Regions from separate parts of the Paenibacillus sp. JT22N7 genome, predicted to be linked through region 3. Evidence: riboswitches for the same ligand, from Rfam matches in the RefSeq annotation. Region 3 holds a riboswitch; each other region holds the start of a gene.
What was found. Region 3 has a riboswitch for cyclic di-AMP ahead of kdpF (K(+)-transporting ATPase subunit F). Riboswitches for the same ligand answer to the same signal wherever they lie in the genome.
Positions count from the first base shown of each region.

Region 1 (3,207 bases), on a different contig from region 3:
TGCGAGTGCTGCGTTATCCAATATGAATATGCTCCGGGTGTGGGGCGGCGGCATTTATGAGGCGGATGCCTTCTATGAGCTGTGCGATGAGTACGGATTGCTCGTTTGGCAGGACTTCATGTTCGCTTGCAGCATGTATCCCGGAGATGAGGCTTTTCTGGAAAATGTGCGTCTGGAGGCGGAGGAAAACGTTCGGCGTCTGCGCAATCACCCATGTATCGCCATATGGTGCGGCAACAATGAAATCGATACGGCCTGGTCGCATTATGATGAAAATATGGGCTGGGGCTGGAAGCGCGACTATACGCCTGAGCAGCGCGAGCAGCTGTGGGCTGATTATGAGGCGATTTTCCACCGGATATTGCCGCAGGCGGTCGCGGGGCTTGGCAATGGTATTGCGTATTGGCCTTCTTCACCGATGCGGGGGCTGACGGGAGACGGTGAGCAGCATGCTTTCAACTTGTCGAAGAGCGGCGATATTCACTATTGGGGCGTCTGGCATAACGTAGAGCCTTTTGAAAAATACAACGTCCACGTCGGCCGATTCATGAGCGAATACGGCTTCCAATCGTTTCCTGAGCTGCAAACGGTGCAGCAGTATGCGGAAGAAGCGGACATGGCCATTGAATCGGAGGTAATGCTGGCGCATCAGAAAAACGCGCGCGGCAACCAGTTGATCAAGGAATATATGGATATGTATTTGCGCCAGCCGAAGGATTTCCCGGCATTTCTTTATTTGAGCCAGGTTTTGCAGGCGGAAGCGATGAAGACAGCGATTGAAGCCCATCGGCGGAAAAAGCCATTTTGCATGGGGTCCCTGTATTGGCAAATGAACGATTGCTGGCCTGTCGCCTCATGGGCGGGAATGGACTATTACGGGCGCTGGAAGGCGCTGCAATATTATGCGGCACGCAGCTTCCGCGACATCATGCTGTCGTTTGACTGCGCGAGCAGCGGCCGCGTCGATTGTTATGTATTGTCAGATCAAAATGAACCTTTCATCGGCGAGCTTGCGCTTGAGCTGCGTTCATTCACGGGCGAGGTGCTGAAGCAGTTTGCCGTTCCGGTATCGCTTCAGCCAAACAACGGCCATATCGCCTGCTCCTTAGAGCTGGAAGCGCTGCTTTCCGAAGGCATTCAGCCAGGTGAAGTCGTTCTTGTGGCGAAGCTAAAGCAGGGTGGACTGCTCGTGGAGGAAAAGGAGCATTATTTCAGGCCGATGAATGAGCTTGAGCTTGCGGCTCCGGCCATAAAGATCAGCGAGGTTCAAGGCAGCGGCGGCACCGCTTATGTGCTGGAGACGGATACGCTGGCCAAGCAGGTTCGACTTTCTGCGTCGATCGAAGGTGTTTTCAGCGACAACTATTTCGATCTGCTGCCGAACGAACCGCGTACGATTACGTTTTACGCGCGAAATCCGCAAGGAGATCAGGCTTTCAGCGCTGCGTCGCCGGGCGAGCTGAATGTCCATTCGATGACCGATTTTATTTAAAATATAGGAAAGTATATGATTTTCCCATCCTTTCTCTATATTTCTCGGACTGAAACGCGCCGCGCCGCCAGAGGACGGCGAAAGCCGTTTCACTTTGAAAGGACAAGCAGCCGATAGAAAAAAAGGAACCTTTCCTGCCAGCTGAAACATGGCGGGGAAGGTTCCTTTGCATTATGGTGACCCAAAATAGGCTAAAAAATTGAAAGGTAGAATAAGGAGCGGCTAAGTAAAATAGGTTCCTCAGAAGCGTTGTCGTCCGGTTCAATGTCTGCGGTCCAGCTTTTGAGATGATGAATCGCATGATCGAATAGGTTGTACACACTGTGATGATCGGCTTGCTCGCTCCGAAGCGATCGTCCTGTAATAGACAAGGTGCCGATAAAGCTGCTCAGCGCGCTGCACCACAGGCCCCAATCGTTAGGGCGCTCCATCTCGTCGACAAATGTTTCGCCAAAGCCAATGCCTTTGTCCGTCGTTACCCGCAAGCAGGCACGGTTTCCGGCGGCGTCTACATTGAGTGCTGGAATGACAAACAGCTCAATGCGTTTGACCGTAAGCTTCATTGCGTGCTTCGCCTTAGGCGGAGCGTCCGGCGCATGAAGGACAATCATATTCATCTCTCCTCACGTTCGCTTACGGAGTTAGCTGTCGGATTCGGGCCAGTGAGCTGCCCTACCAGTGCGCGATGCACCGGATTCACCCCTTGCGATTCAAGCTTTCGCTTCAACCACGTTGTTGGTTCCCCCGCTTTTTCAATTGAAAAATTAAGCGATTTAATATTAGAGTGCTAGAATTCGGCTAGGGATATATATTAAACCGTTATTCCTCAATTGTAAACCTTTTAGTAGTAAATAAAATAAATAGTACTGCTGCCTTATAGGCAAACGGGCGCTGCCGTCATTTGGTGGCAGCGCCCGTTTGCCATAGAAATAGCTGCGGATTTATCAGAAAACACCTATTTGTAGACTGACCGCTCATGTATACGTTGTTGTGAGCTAGTGCATTGGGAAAATCCAGCCAACCCATAGAGCAAGAAGAGTGAGGGTAAACAGCAGCACAGGCGGAATGATGACAAGCGTTACTTTGACATAATCCATCCAACTGATTTTTACTTTGGATTTCTGCACAAGATTCATCCAAATGAGTGAGGCTAGCGTGCCTATCGGTAAAATGAGTGAGCCAATATCGCTCCCAATGACGCTGGCGAGGTAGGCGATTTTGAGGGTAAGCGGGTCGAGGTTCATTTCAGTAAGCGTGATCGTGCCGATCATGAGTGCGGGATGATTGTTGACGAGTGTAGACATGGCGGAGACGAGCCCTCCGATTAAAATGCTTGCATTCATCAGGCTGCCAGTAACGAGCGGCTCGAACACCTGAACGAGTCCTTGCGTCAGGCCAATGTTGTGCAGGCCATAAATAATGATATACATGGCGAAGGCGAATATGAGTATATGCCAGGGGATTTTACGCAAAATGTCGTTCGGTGGCATTTTCAGGTAAATCCAGCGCCAACAAAGGAGCAGCAAGGAGCCGAAAACAGCGACCCACTCAACGGGGATGTGCAAATAGGATGCAGCAAATAAGCTGAGCCGAACGGAGAAGACGAAAAGCAGAATCGATTTCATAAAGCGGCTGCTGTATTTGGGCTGTGCAGGCTTGCTTCCGGCAGGAGTGAGTAAAGGATGGTAGCCAGAGTGAATAGGGACGATTGAAAT
Region 1 is NZ_JBXENY010000001.1:183,942-187,148, forward strand. It holds gene AC50Y5_RS00810 (beta-mannosidase) at 1-1,492, shown strand, start outside; gene AC50Y5_RS00815 (hypothetical protein) at 1,684-2,103, opposite strand; cyclic di-AMP (ydaO/yuaA leader) riboswitch at 2,108-2,273, opposite strand; gene AC50Y5_RS00820 (arsenic transporter) at 2,488-3,207, opposite strand, start outside.
Region 1: linked by a shared signal. The riboswitch ahead of AC50Y5_RS00815 (hypothetical protein) and the one ahead of kdpF (K(+)-transporting ATPase subunit F) in region 3 are both predicted to bind cyclic di-AMP.

Region 2 (3,207 bases), on a different contig from region 3:
GTCGCGCATTCGATGGAGCCTCGGCCTGACGAAGCTCATCGAAGGCTTGCTCGGATCCGTAGGCTGGTAGAGAGGAGGTTGAAAAATGAAGCAGCATATGAAGCAAGGCTGGCGGCTCGCTATCCGCCATTTCTATATCGTCATTCTGTTATTCCTTTACCAGCTATTATGGGGACTTTTCCTTTACCGTTTTGTTGATATGACTGTACTGCCGCTGCTGCGGCGCTTTCCGCTCCAGCATCCGTCTGACTCGGCCGTGTCGCTGTTCTTCAGCGAGGCCCAGTTTCAATTGACGAAGACGGATTTGATCAATCCTTATTTGTGGCTTCTGGGCGGCTTGTTCGCTGCCCGCATGCTGCTGACGCCGCTGTTCAATGCGGGGCTGCTCTACTCGCTGCATCATATGGGCGAAACAGGTGAAACACAGTTTCTTCAAGGCATTCGCAAAGCTTGGAAGCCCGTGACGCTGCTCTATTGGCTGCGCACGCTGCTTATTTTCGCACCCGGCTGGTTCCTGCTGCCTCGCGCCTTCAAGCTGCTTATGGAGGGCCATTCGCTGGGCGAGCTGCTGCAAGGCACGCTGCCGGGCTTTGGCGGCTGGCTGCTATGGAGCTTCCTCGTTCACCTGCTGCTGCTCGCTATGCAGTTCGGCGCCGCCTCCGGCACGGGCTCCTTGCGCTGGCTCAGCCATGCGCTCCGAAATCTTTTCCCTTATGCCGGCCTCTCTCTGCTGATGTGGCTGCTGGCTGTTGCCGCTTCGCTCGCTGTGTCTGGGCTTTCCTATGCTTGGGCAGGCATGCTGGCACTCATCATGCATCAAGCCTATCATCTGCCGCGCACCTTGTTAAAAGTATGGACGCTCGCTGCCCAATACGATTGCCTGCAATCAAAGCAGAGCTGAGACCCTTAGAAAAATGAGGGCAACCCCACCTAATTCTCATTTAGTATTCTCATTTTTCTAAAGCCCTTCTCATAAAAAAACCGATTGCGGCCAAAAGGCCGAAATCGGTTTTTTGCCGTTATCCTGCACCTGCAGGTAAAGCCTCCATTTACTTCCCAGCCTATATGGCGACCTAGCTCAAACTCTCTAAATCTTCATTTTACGCTATAATTCTTGCCTATTCACACGATTCATAGCATATTAGCTGCCTATTTCTCATATAAACTGACAAAATGTTTTTTTGCCCAAGAACGGCGATAGATCGAACATTTATTAGGCAAGAAACTTGTTTTAACGCAAAATTGAGCCAAAAGGTTACATGAGAATTATTAGAAATTCATTCATATAGAAGGAAATCACATGAAAAAAACGAATTATTAGCGCAGAGCAAAATTAAACCAGCCTAATTTTTTATACCGCAAAGGTATAGAAATACGGGGGAACCACTTTGGGTGAATTGATTTCGATGCTTGGACGGCTTGATTCAAGTGTCTTGGAAATCATAGGGAACCTTCACAACCGAACCCCACAGCTAACCTCGTCGGCACCGGAAGGAGTTTCAAATTTTGAAGAAGGTTACTGCACTACTCGTTGGTCTTGTATTAATGCTTGCTTTCCAAGCAGGCAGCGTGTTCGCGAGTTCGAAGATGGATGGTGTTATCGCTGATCTGATCGGCACACCGTACCAAAGCGGCGGAACGACTACGAAAGGCTTCGACTGCTCCGGTTTTACGAAGTATGTTTTCGACAAAATGGGCATCGATCTTTCCCGTACTTCCCAAGCCCAATCGAACGATGGCAGTGAAGTGAAGAAGAGTGACCTGATCGCTGGCGATCTCGTATTCTTCAACACGAGCGGCAAAGGCATCTCCCACGTTGGTATTTACGTAGGCGATGGAAAGTTTGCACATGCTTCCTCGAGCAGAGGCGTTATTATTAGCAAACTTAGCGAGTCTTATTATGCTGATCGTTACGTATCAGCTACACGCGTTATGAGCCAAGACGCTTACGACAAGTACGCAAGCGAGCAATAGAGCCAGGCCACGCTTTTTTCGCTTACATAACGAAAAGCTGCTGTCTCAATCAGCAAAGCCGCAGTTGTTTGTCTTCGGACAAATAGCTTGCGGCTTTGCTGTTTTCTGGCAACGCCTTATGCAAGGGCACGCGACCACGCTATGCAGCAGGTTGTACGCGCAGCGGGACGCCGCTGGATGACGCTCGACGATGCGCCGCTGGCCGATTTGGAGGAGCTCCATACGTTTTCTCGGCGCAGTGAGCCTTACAAGGTATTTACGCCGTTTTACCGCATATGGCATCCTTTATGCAGAGCCACTATTCCCCTGCGGGCGAGACAACACTGCAGCAGCTTAATACGCTGAAAAATATAGATGCCAGCATGGCAGAGCGCTTCAGTCTTCCGCGGGAGCATCTGGCTGCGGCAGCCTTTCGGCAGATAGATGACTCAGCCGGGCGCGGCCAATCCCACGCGAGCCATGCAGCCGAGGTGTTGGAGCAATTTCTAAATCAACGCCTGTCTGGCTATGAAGGCGGCCGCGACCAGTTTGCGGACGACCATACGAGCCATTTGGCGCGTTATTTGAATACGGGAGCGCTGTCAGCACGGCAAGCCTACGAAGCGGCGCAGCAGCAGTTTGGAGCCGAGGCGTGGATTAGACAGCTGGCATGGCGGGATTTTTTTCTATATCAAGGAAAATACAATGAGGACTTCTACCGATATGAGCAGAAGCTTGATTTATCTGCGCTAAGCGATCAGCATTTCGAGGCATGGAGCGAAGGAAAAACGGGCATTCCTGTTATTGACGCCGCTATGAAGCAGCTAAATGAAACGGGGGAAATGCCGAATCGGCTGCGGATGGTTACCGCCATGTTTTTGACGAAAAATCTGTTATGCCCATTTACGCTGGGCGAGCAGTATTTCCGCCGCCAGCTGGCCGATTATGATCATACACTGAACCGAGGCGGCTGGCTTTGGAGCTCGTCGCTCGGCTACGACGCCGCGCCATATTTTCGCATTATGAATCCGGCCACGCAGTCCGCAACACATGATCCGAGCGGCACTTACATTAGACGCTGGCTGCCGGAGCTTGCCCATCTGCCTGATAAGCAAATCCACCTACCGCAGCCGCATGCCATCGTTGATTTGAAAGCTTCACGCGCCCGCGCGATTGAGATTTATAAGGAGATTGTATAATGATGACAAAAGCAAATGCTGCTCCTGCTGGCGCCCAGCCGCCATTTGGCTGGAA
Region 2 is NZ_JBXENY010000014.1:90,191-93,397, forward strand. It holds gene AC50Y5_RS29355 (M1 family metallopeptidase) at 1-70, shown strand, start outside; gene AC50Y5_RS29360 (hypothetical protein) at 86-901, shown strand; cyclic di-AMP (ydaO/yuaA leader) riboswitch at 1,331-1,502, shown strand; gene AC50Y5_RS29365 (C40 family peptidase) at 1,504-1,974, shown strand; gene AC50Y5_RS29370 (cryptochrome/DNA photolyase family protein) at 2,116-2,319, shown strand; gene AC50Y5_RS29375 (FAD-binding domain-containing protein) at 2,262-3,152, shown strand; gene AC50Y5_RS29380 (GNAT family N-acetyltransferase) at 3,152-3,207, shown strand, end outside.
Region 2: linked by a shared signal. The riboswitch ahead of AC50Y5_RS29365 (C40 family peptidase) and the one ahead of kdpF (K(+)-transporting ATPase subunit F) in region 3 are both predicted to bind cyclic di-AMP.

Region 3 (3,207 bases):
GGCATGCTAATATCCGTCGCTACGATGTCCGGTTCCAGACGCTCAATCAGCTCCATCGCTTCCCTGCCGTTCGCCGCCGTATCTACAATTTCAAAGCCATGGCGCTCCCATGCAATTTCGTGCAGCAGCCCGCTGCGCGTCTCTTCTTCATCATCTACCAGCAGCACTTTATACATCGTTCATCCCCCCGCTATTTAAATACGCGGCCGAGCAGCCGCAAACACCTGATTCTGTCAGCATGCTATTTATCATATTCGTTTCCTTGTTTTCTGGAAAGAGGGGGTGCTTTGAGTAAACAAGCGTAAACGGCTGAAGCCGTCCTTTGGCGGCAAAGCTACCGTTTCGCGATGAAATATAGAGAAAGGAAGAAAAAAATCATATGCTTTCCTATATTTTAAAGAAATCGCGAGATAAATCGACCTTGCTAAAGATAAATCTCGTTGTAAGCGTTTAAAATCAAACTAATCCGCTGCATTCGCTCTCTTTTGCGGCGTAAGCTTCCTTTACAGCAATCGCGGCGGGGGAGTATGATTCATAGCATGCATGAACCTTTTTTTGAAATATAAGAATTTATAAGTTTTGCACTTATAAATAGGCTTATATTTCTCGGACTGAAACGCGCTGCGCCGCCAAAGGAAGGCGATAGCCGTTTCACCTTGAAATATAGGAAAGTATAGGTTTTCGTTATCCTTTCTCTATATTTCTAAGGGCAAAGCTCTTCGCTCGTCCCAGAAGGACGACGAAGTCGTTTTTGCTTGATCGCTGAGTCTTCGCCCAATAGGCGAAGAGCGGGGGAACCAAACGCACTGCAGCCATCCGATGTGAGAGTCGGAAGCTGGCAGCGCAGGGGTGAATCGTTTGCAGGAGTGTCATGAAACTTCAGGCAAATGTAGGGCGACTCTCACCGCCCGAATCCGACAGCTAACCTCGTAAGCGCAGGTGTAGAGAGGAATGGTGAACGATTGTGACCTTGTAAATCAGGCCACAGAGCGTCATACGCCTCTGTGGTTTTTTGTTGTCTTTTTTTCGAAAATAACACTCGCAACATCGGCAGGCATTTTGTTTCAAACGCTGAGTTCTGCACTGCCGCAGAAACGGGGGAACCATCGACGGCTCTCTGTCGTTGTCCAATGGACAATTGCAGGGAACGTCACGGGGTGAATCGCAAGGGCACGATAAGTGCCAAGCGTAGGGCGTCTCTCGCGCCCGAATCCGACAGCTAACCTCGCAAGCGTCAACGGGAGAGGCCACACTTACACTTATCGCAGGCGAATCAGGGGCGTATGATGCCCGGATGAAGGAAGCTGCGGGTGAAGAGTCCTCTTTGCCCAAGGCTTCTTTTTTGCTGCCTTTTTTTCCAAAATGACTAGGGATAAAACGAAATAAGGAGCGCTGCAGCTATGCTGGATATCGGAATGGCTTTGACCTTAATCGCAGCTTTCGGGCTGATTGCCGGATTTATACGCTGGTGCGATCGGTCCATTAGCGAAACGGAGGAACGGGGATGATTCTCATATTGCTCGTTACAGGAGCTTTGCTGGTGTATCTCGTCTACGCCTTGCTCCATCCGGAAAAATTTTAGCAAATAACGTTTCATCATTTATAGCAAGGGAGGAACAGCTGTGGACGTCTTGCAAATGGCGGTAGTCGTCGGCATGATCATGCTGATCGCAAAGCCGCTTGGGCATTATTTATATTCCGTGTTTTCAAACGTTCCAAACCGTACTGACAAGCTGTTTGGACGAATCGAAGCGCTCATATATGCAGTAATCGGGCTCAAAAATCGCCAAGGCATGAGCTGGAAAAGATATGCGCTCAGCTTTATTACACTCAATTTCGTGCTCGTAGCTGTCAGCTATGTACTGCTGAGGGTGCAAAGCGGTCTGCCGCTTAACCCGAATGGAATCGGCGGCATGGAGCCGACACTCGTCCTAAATACGGTCATCAGCTTTATGACCAATACGAATCTCCAGCATTACAGCGGCGAATCAGGGCTGACGTATTTTGCGCAAATGGCCGTCATTACGATGATGATGTTTACGTCCGCCGCTACCGGCTTTTCCGTTGCTGTCGCCTTCGTGCGCGGCATTACGAGCAAAGGCGGAACGCTCGGCAACTTTTTCGAGGATTTCGTCAAAGCACATACGCGGATTTTCTTCCCGCTCGCTATTATCATTACGCTGCTGCTTGTGGCGCTGCAAGTGCCGCAAACGCTTAGCCCTACCTTGACCGTTACGACACTCGAGGGCGCGGTTCAGCATATCGCCATCGGGCCAGTCGCCTCGCTGGAGTCGATTAAGCATCTTGGCACGAATGGCGGCGGTTTTTTCGGAGTCAACTCCGCCCATCCGTTCGAAAATCCCAACCCGCTGACGAATGTCATTGAGATTTTGTCCATGTGGGCACTGCCTGCCGCGCTGCCCTTCATGTATGGCCGGTTTGCGAAAAGCAGCAAGCAGGGCTGGGTTATTTTTTCGGCGATGATGGCGCTGTTTCTGATCTTTCTTACGATTTCCTATACGGCTGAAAAAAGCGGCAACCCGCTGATCGCCACACTCGGCATCGACGCTTCGCAAGGCAGCATGGAGGGCAAGGAGGTTCGCTTCGGCATCGCCCAGTCCGCGCTGTTCACGACGGTGACGACGGCGGCCACGACCGGCTCGGTCAATTCGATGCACGATACGCTCACTCCGCTTGGCGGGCTCGTTCCCCTTGCCCAAATGATGCTGAACGTCGTCTTCGGCGGCAAAGGCGTCGGGCTCGTCAATATGCTGATGTATGCGATGCTGACGGTGTTCATCTGCGGGCTGATGGTCGGACGGACACCAGAATTTCTCGGACGAAAAATAGAGCCGCGCGAAATGAAGCTCATTGCCATTGCCATTCTCGTGCATCCGTTTATTATTCTCGCGCCAACGGCAGCGGCTTTTCTAACCGACCTGGGGCAAGGCGCTATATCCAATTCGGGCTTTCATGGCATTACGCAGGTGCTTTATGAATATACGTCCTCGGCCGCCAACAACGGCTCCGGGTTTGAGGGGCTGGCCGACAATACGCCGTTCTGGAATATAACGACCGGGCTTGTGATGTTTTTCGGCCGATATATGTCGATGATTGCGCTGCTTGCTGTTGCCGGATCACTCAGCCGCAAGCAGTGGGTGCCGGAGACGATTGGCACGTTCCGAACGGACAATTCGCTGTTTGCGG
Region 3 is NZ_JBXENY010000004.1:282,916-286,122, forward strand. It holds gene AC50Y5_RS12815 (response regulator) at 1-176, opposite strand, end outside; cyclic di-AMP (ydaO/yuaA leader) riboswitch at 751-951, shown strand; cyclic di-AMP (ydaO/yuaA leader) riboswitch at 1,060-1,249, shown strand; gene kdpF (K(+)-transporting ATPase subunit F) at 1,505-1,582, shown strand; gene kdpA (potassium-transporting ATPase subunit KdpA) at 1,623-3,207, shown strand, end outside.

Region 4 (3,207 bases), on a different contig from region 3:
CTGATTATAAATGTGAAACTTATCAATCTTATATTTCAGAAAAAATGGGCGATTGCTGCAACAACAACCCGCTCATTCACGTCTGTTTTATTATAACCCCAATTGGCCATTCAAGCGAATCTGACGCAAACAAAAAGAAGAGGCAAGGCCTCTTCCGCATCCTGTCATATTTAGCTTATGATTGCGATAAACTAGAGCACAATCCATAAAGAACTGCCACTAATTAGCTAAGCGATGGCTTGTTAGGACCAATCACATAAACGGTAAATCCTTTTTTCTTACCAAATTTATTAGCTTGCTTCTCACTGTCAAAATAAACATCGATCTTATTGCCCTTGATCGCACTTCCGGTATCTTCAGCACGGCGGAAACCAATGCCCTCGATATACACCCACCAACCGAGTGGAATGATATCCGGGTCAACGGCAATTGTCCGTCCTTCCGATACTTTAGCGCCAGAGGCCGTAATTCCGTAGTCCGGGTGCCCTTCGCTCTTGCCCGTTGATGCTAAGCCAGCTGAATAGGCCGTCAATGTGACGTTGCTGAGCACTTTTTTGGATGTGAGCGTTGTGCCGTCTACCGTTACATTGTTGCTGGTTGTCGCTGTCGACAGCACAGTAACTTTAGGCTCCGGCTTTTTCGTACCGACTGCAACGACCTGATTGACCGCAACCGTTTCGACTACCTTGTCTACCACTTTCTTGGAGACAAGTACGCCATCTTCAAACTGCTTCTCAATTTTGATCGTTACGACGCCTTCTTTGCCCGTCTGCACAACCTTCTCCTTGCCTACTTCCAGGTTCGGATCTTCCTTCTTCACAATGGTGAACGGTGTTGGGCTGGACGACTTGCCTAGCTTCGTATCGACGCGAATGACTGTTACGGTCATATCCGCGCTGACGCCCGAGCCAAGCGAAGGTAATACTTTATCATCATCTTCAACAGGAATATTTAATTTCTTTATCGCTGCCTGCACGGTTTTCTCTGTCGTGTACACCGTTGATGTTTTGCCATCAGCTTTTACAAGTAGCGGTACCGCATGCTTAATTTCAAAGCGGTCCCCATCCTTTACTGCCGTATTCAGAGGTACAGATACCTCGTCATGCGGGCCAATTGTAATAGCTTGTTCATCCAGTAGGCGTTGCAGGACCCATTGTTTCGTTGAAACAACGGTTTCTTGTCCATTCACTACTACGGATACGCTTTTGTCAGCCGATCCGTACAACAACACCAAAAACATGAAAGTCATAGCGATTGAGATCGTAGTACTCAAAAGAATCAAACGCAAGTTTTCACGCTTCCATCGCAATGCGAAAGACATGCTGGATGATCGTTTCCCATGGGTCTCACTTGATTGAATAATGCCCACTTCATCGGTCCTCCTTCATAGCCCCGCCGTCGAATTACGCATGATACCATTGACGCGACTATAGTATATTGGCGTGCTTCTAGCACGCTCCAGTATATTTCCTCTGCAACCTCCTAGATTTACCCTATGACGACGGTTTACCCAATATTCAAAAATAAAAAGAAAGCCCGTCGACAGAGGATCTGTTTCGTGGCTTCCCGGGAACGTCAAAATAGACTATTCAGGAATGGTGGATGCACGAGGTTGATCACTCTCTATAAACGCTTACGAGGTTAGCTGTCGGGTTCGGGCAAGAGAGCTGCCCTATCGTCGGAAGAATGCTCATGGCAATCCCCGCCAAATTCACCCCTAGAAGAAATTCAGGTGCGCGTGCAATGTGATCCGCAAATTCCTCACAGCATCGTGCATGGTTCCCCCGCTCTCCAAAGTTCGAAGATTAAGCGCAAACTGGAAATCCAATACAAAAATTTAAAGCTCTGAAATGAATCATACCTTCATCGGAGCCTAATTGTAAAGATCAGATAAAAACCGATTTAAGCGAAATTTTAGGATATTTACGGAAAAGAGAGTCTATTTCAGCATGAAAAATTAGTTTTATCGCCGTAAAGGTCACTTATTCTCGTTTTTATAGCCGTTTTTACACAATTCCGAAACATTTTTTACCGTTTTCGGTCGTTAAATTGGCGATTTCGGCCACCGATTTTCCTAATATTTCTGCTGCGGCTTCCGCAACGAGCGACACATAAGACGTCTCATTTCGTTTCCCTCGGAATGGATGAGGGGTCAAATATGGGGCATCCGTTTCGATCAAAATTCGGTCACTCGGAACCATCGCAAGCACCTCTTTTGGCACCCTTGCATTTTTGAATGTAAGCGGTCCCCCGAACGATATATAGAAGTTCATATCGAGGCATTTTTGAGCCGTTTCTGGACTGCCGGAAAAGCAATGCATAATGCCGCCAACCTCAGAAGCATTTTCCTCCTTCAGCAGCTTGACAATATCCTCATGGGCATCGCGATTATGAATAATAATTGGTTTTTTCAACTTCTTGGCTAAGCGAATTTGCTCGCGAAATACGCGATGCTGGACGTCTTTTGGGGACGTATCCCAATGGTAATCCAGTCCGATTTCGCCAATGGCTACCACTTTAGGATGAGAGCAAAGCTCTTCAATCCATCCCAGATCCTCCGGCAGCATATCGATGCTGTCAACGGGGTGCCAGCCAACTGCTGCATATATAAAATCATATTTTTCTGCCAGCGCAAGTGTTGTTGGAATCGTTTCCCGATTGAATCCAATATTAACCATTAAATCCACCCCTGCCGCACGCGCTCTTTCGATAACAGCTTCGCGGTCTTCGTCAAAATGCGGGGAGTCCAAATGGGTGTGTGTGTCGAATAAAGAAATCATAATTGAGCAAGCTCCTTCTATATTATAGTCTATGGTGAAACGGTCGAAAGCCGTCCTTTGGCGGCGCGTTTCAGTCCGAGAAATATAGAGAAAGTATGGCAAAATCATATACTTTCCTATATTTTAAATAACATTCGTACTTTATCGCTTAATTGATCAGCGGCAGCGCGCAGCTTCTCTTCCGGATAATACAAATGGGACTGGCCCTGATGAAGTCCAGTAATGGAACGAATGATGTCAGATTTCGTGGAAATTTCACTGACAGCCTCGTAGCTATCCATTAACAAAATCGGCGTCTTTTCTTCTTTTCCGCCTTTTTTCGTATCAGGCTGATACACATCATACGGTTGATCAAATGGAAAATCAATTTCCATATGGTAATCCGGGTTCAACCCGATCGCTGCAAATTGTTGTCTTACTTCATTAA
Region 4 is NZ_JBXENY010000017.1:10,166-13,372, reverse strand. It holds gene AC50Y5_RS31060 (resuscitation-promoting factor) at 224-1,369, opposite strand; cyclic di-AMP (ydaO/yuaA leader) riboswitch at 1,615-1,822, opposite strand; gene AC50Y5_RS31055 (TatD family hydrolase) at 2,007-2,780, opposite strand; gene AC50Y5_RS31050 (HD domain-containing protein) at 2,897-3,207, opposite strand, start outside.
Region 4: linked by a shared signal. The riboswitch ahead of AC50Y5_RS31060 (resuscitation-promoting factor) and the one ahead of kdpF (K(+)-transporting ATPase subunit F) in region 3 are both predicted to bind cyclic di-AMP.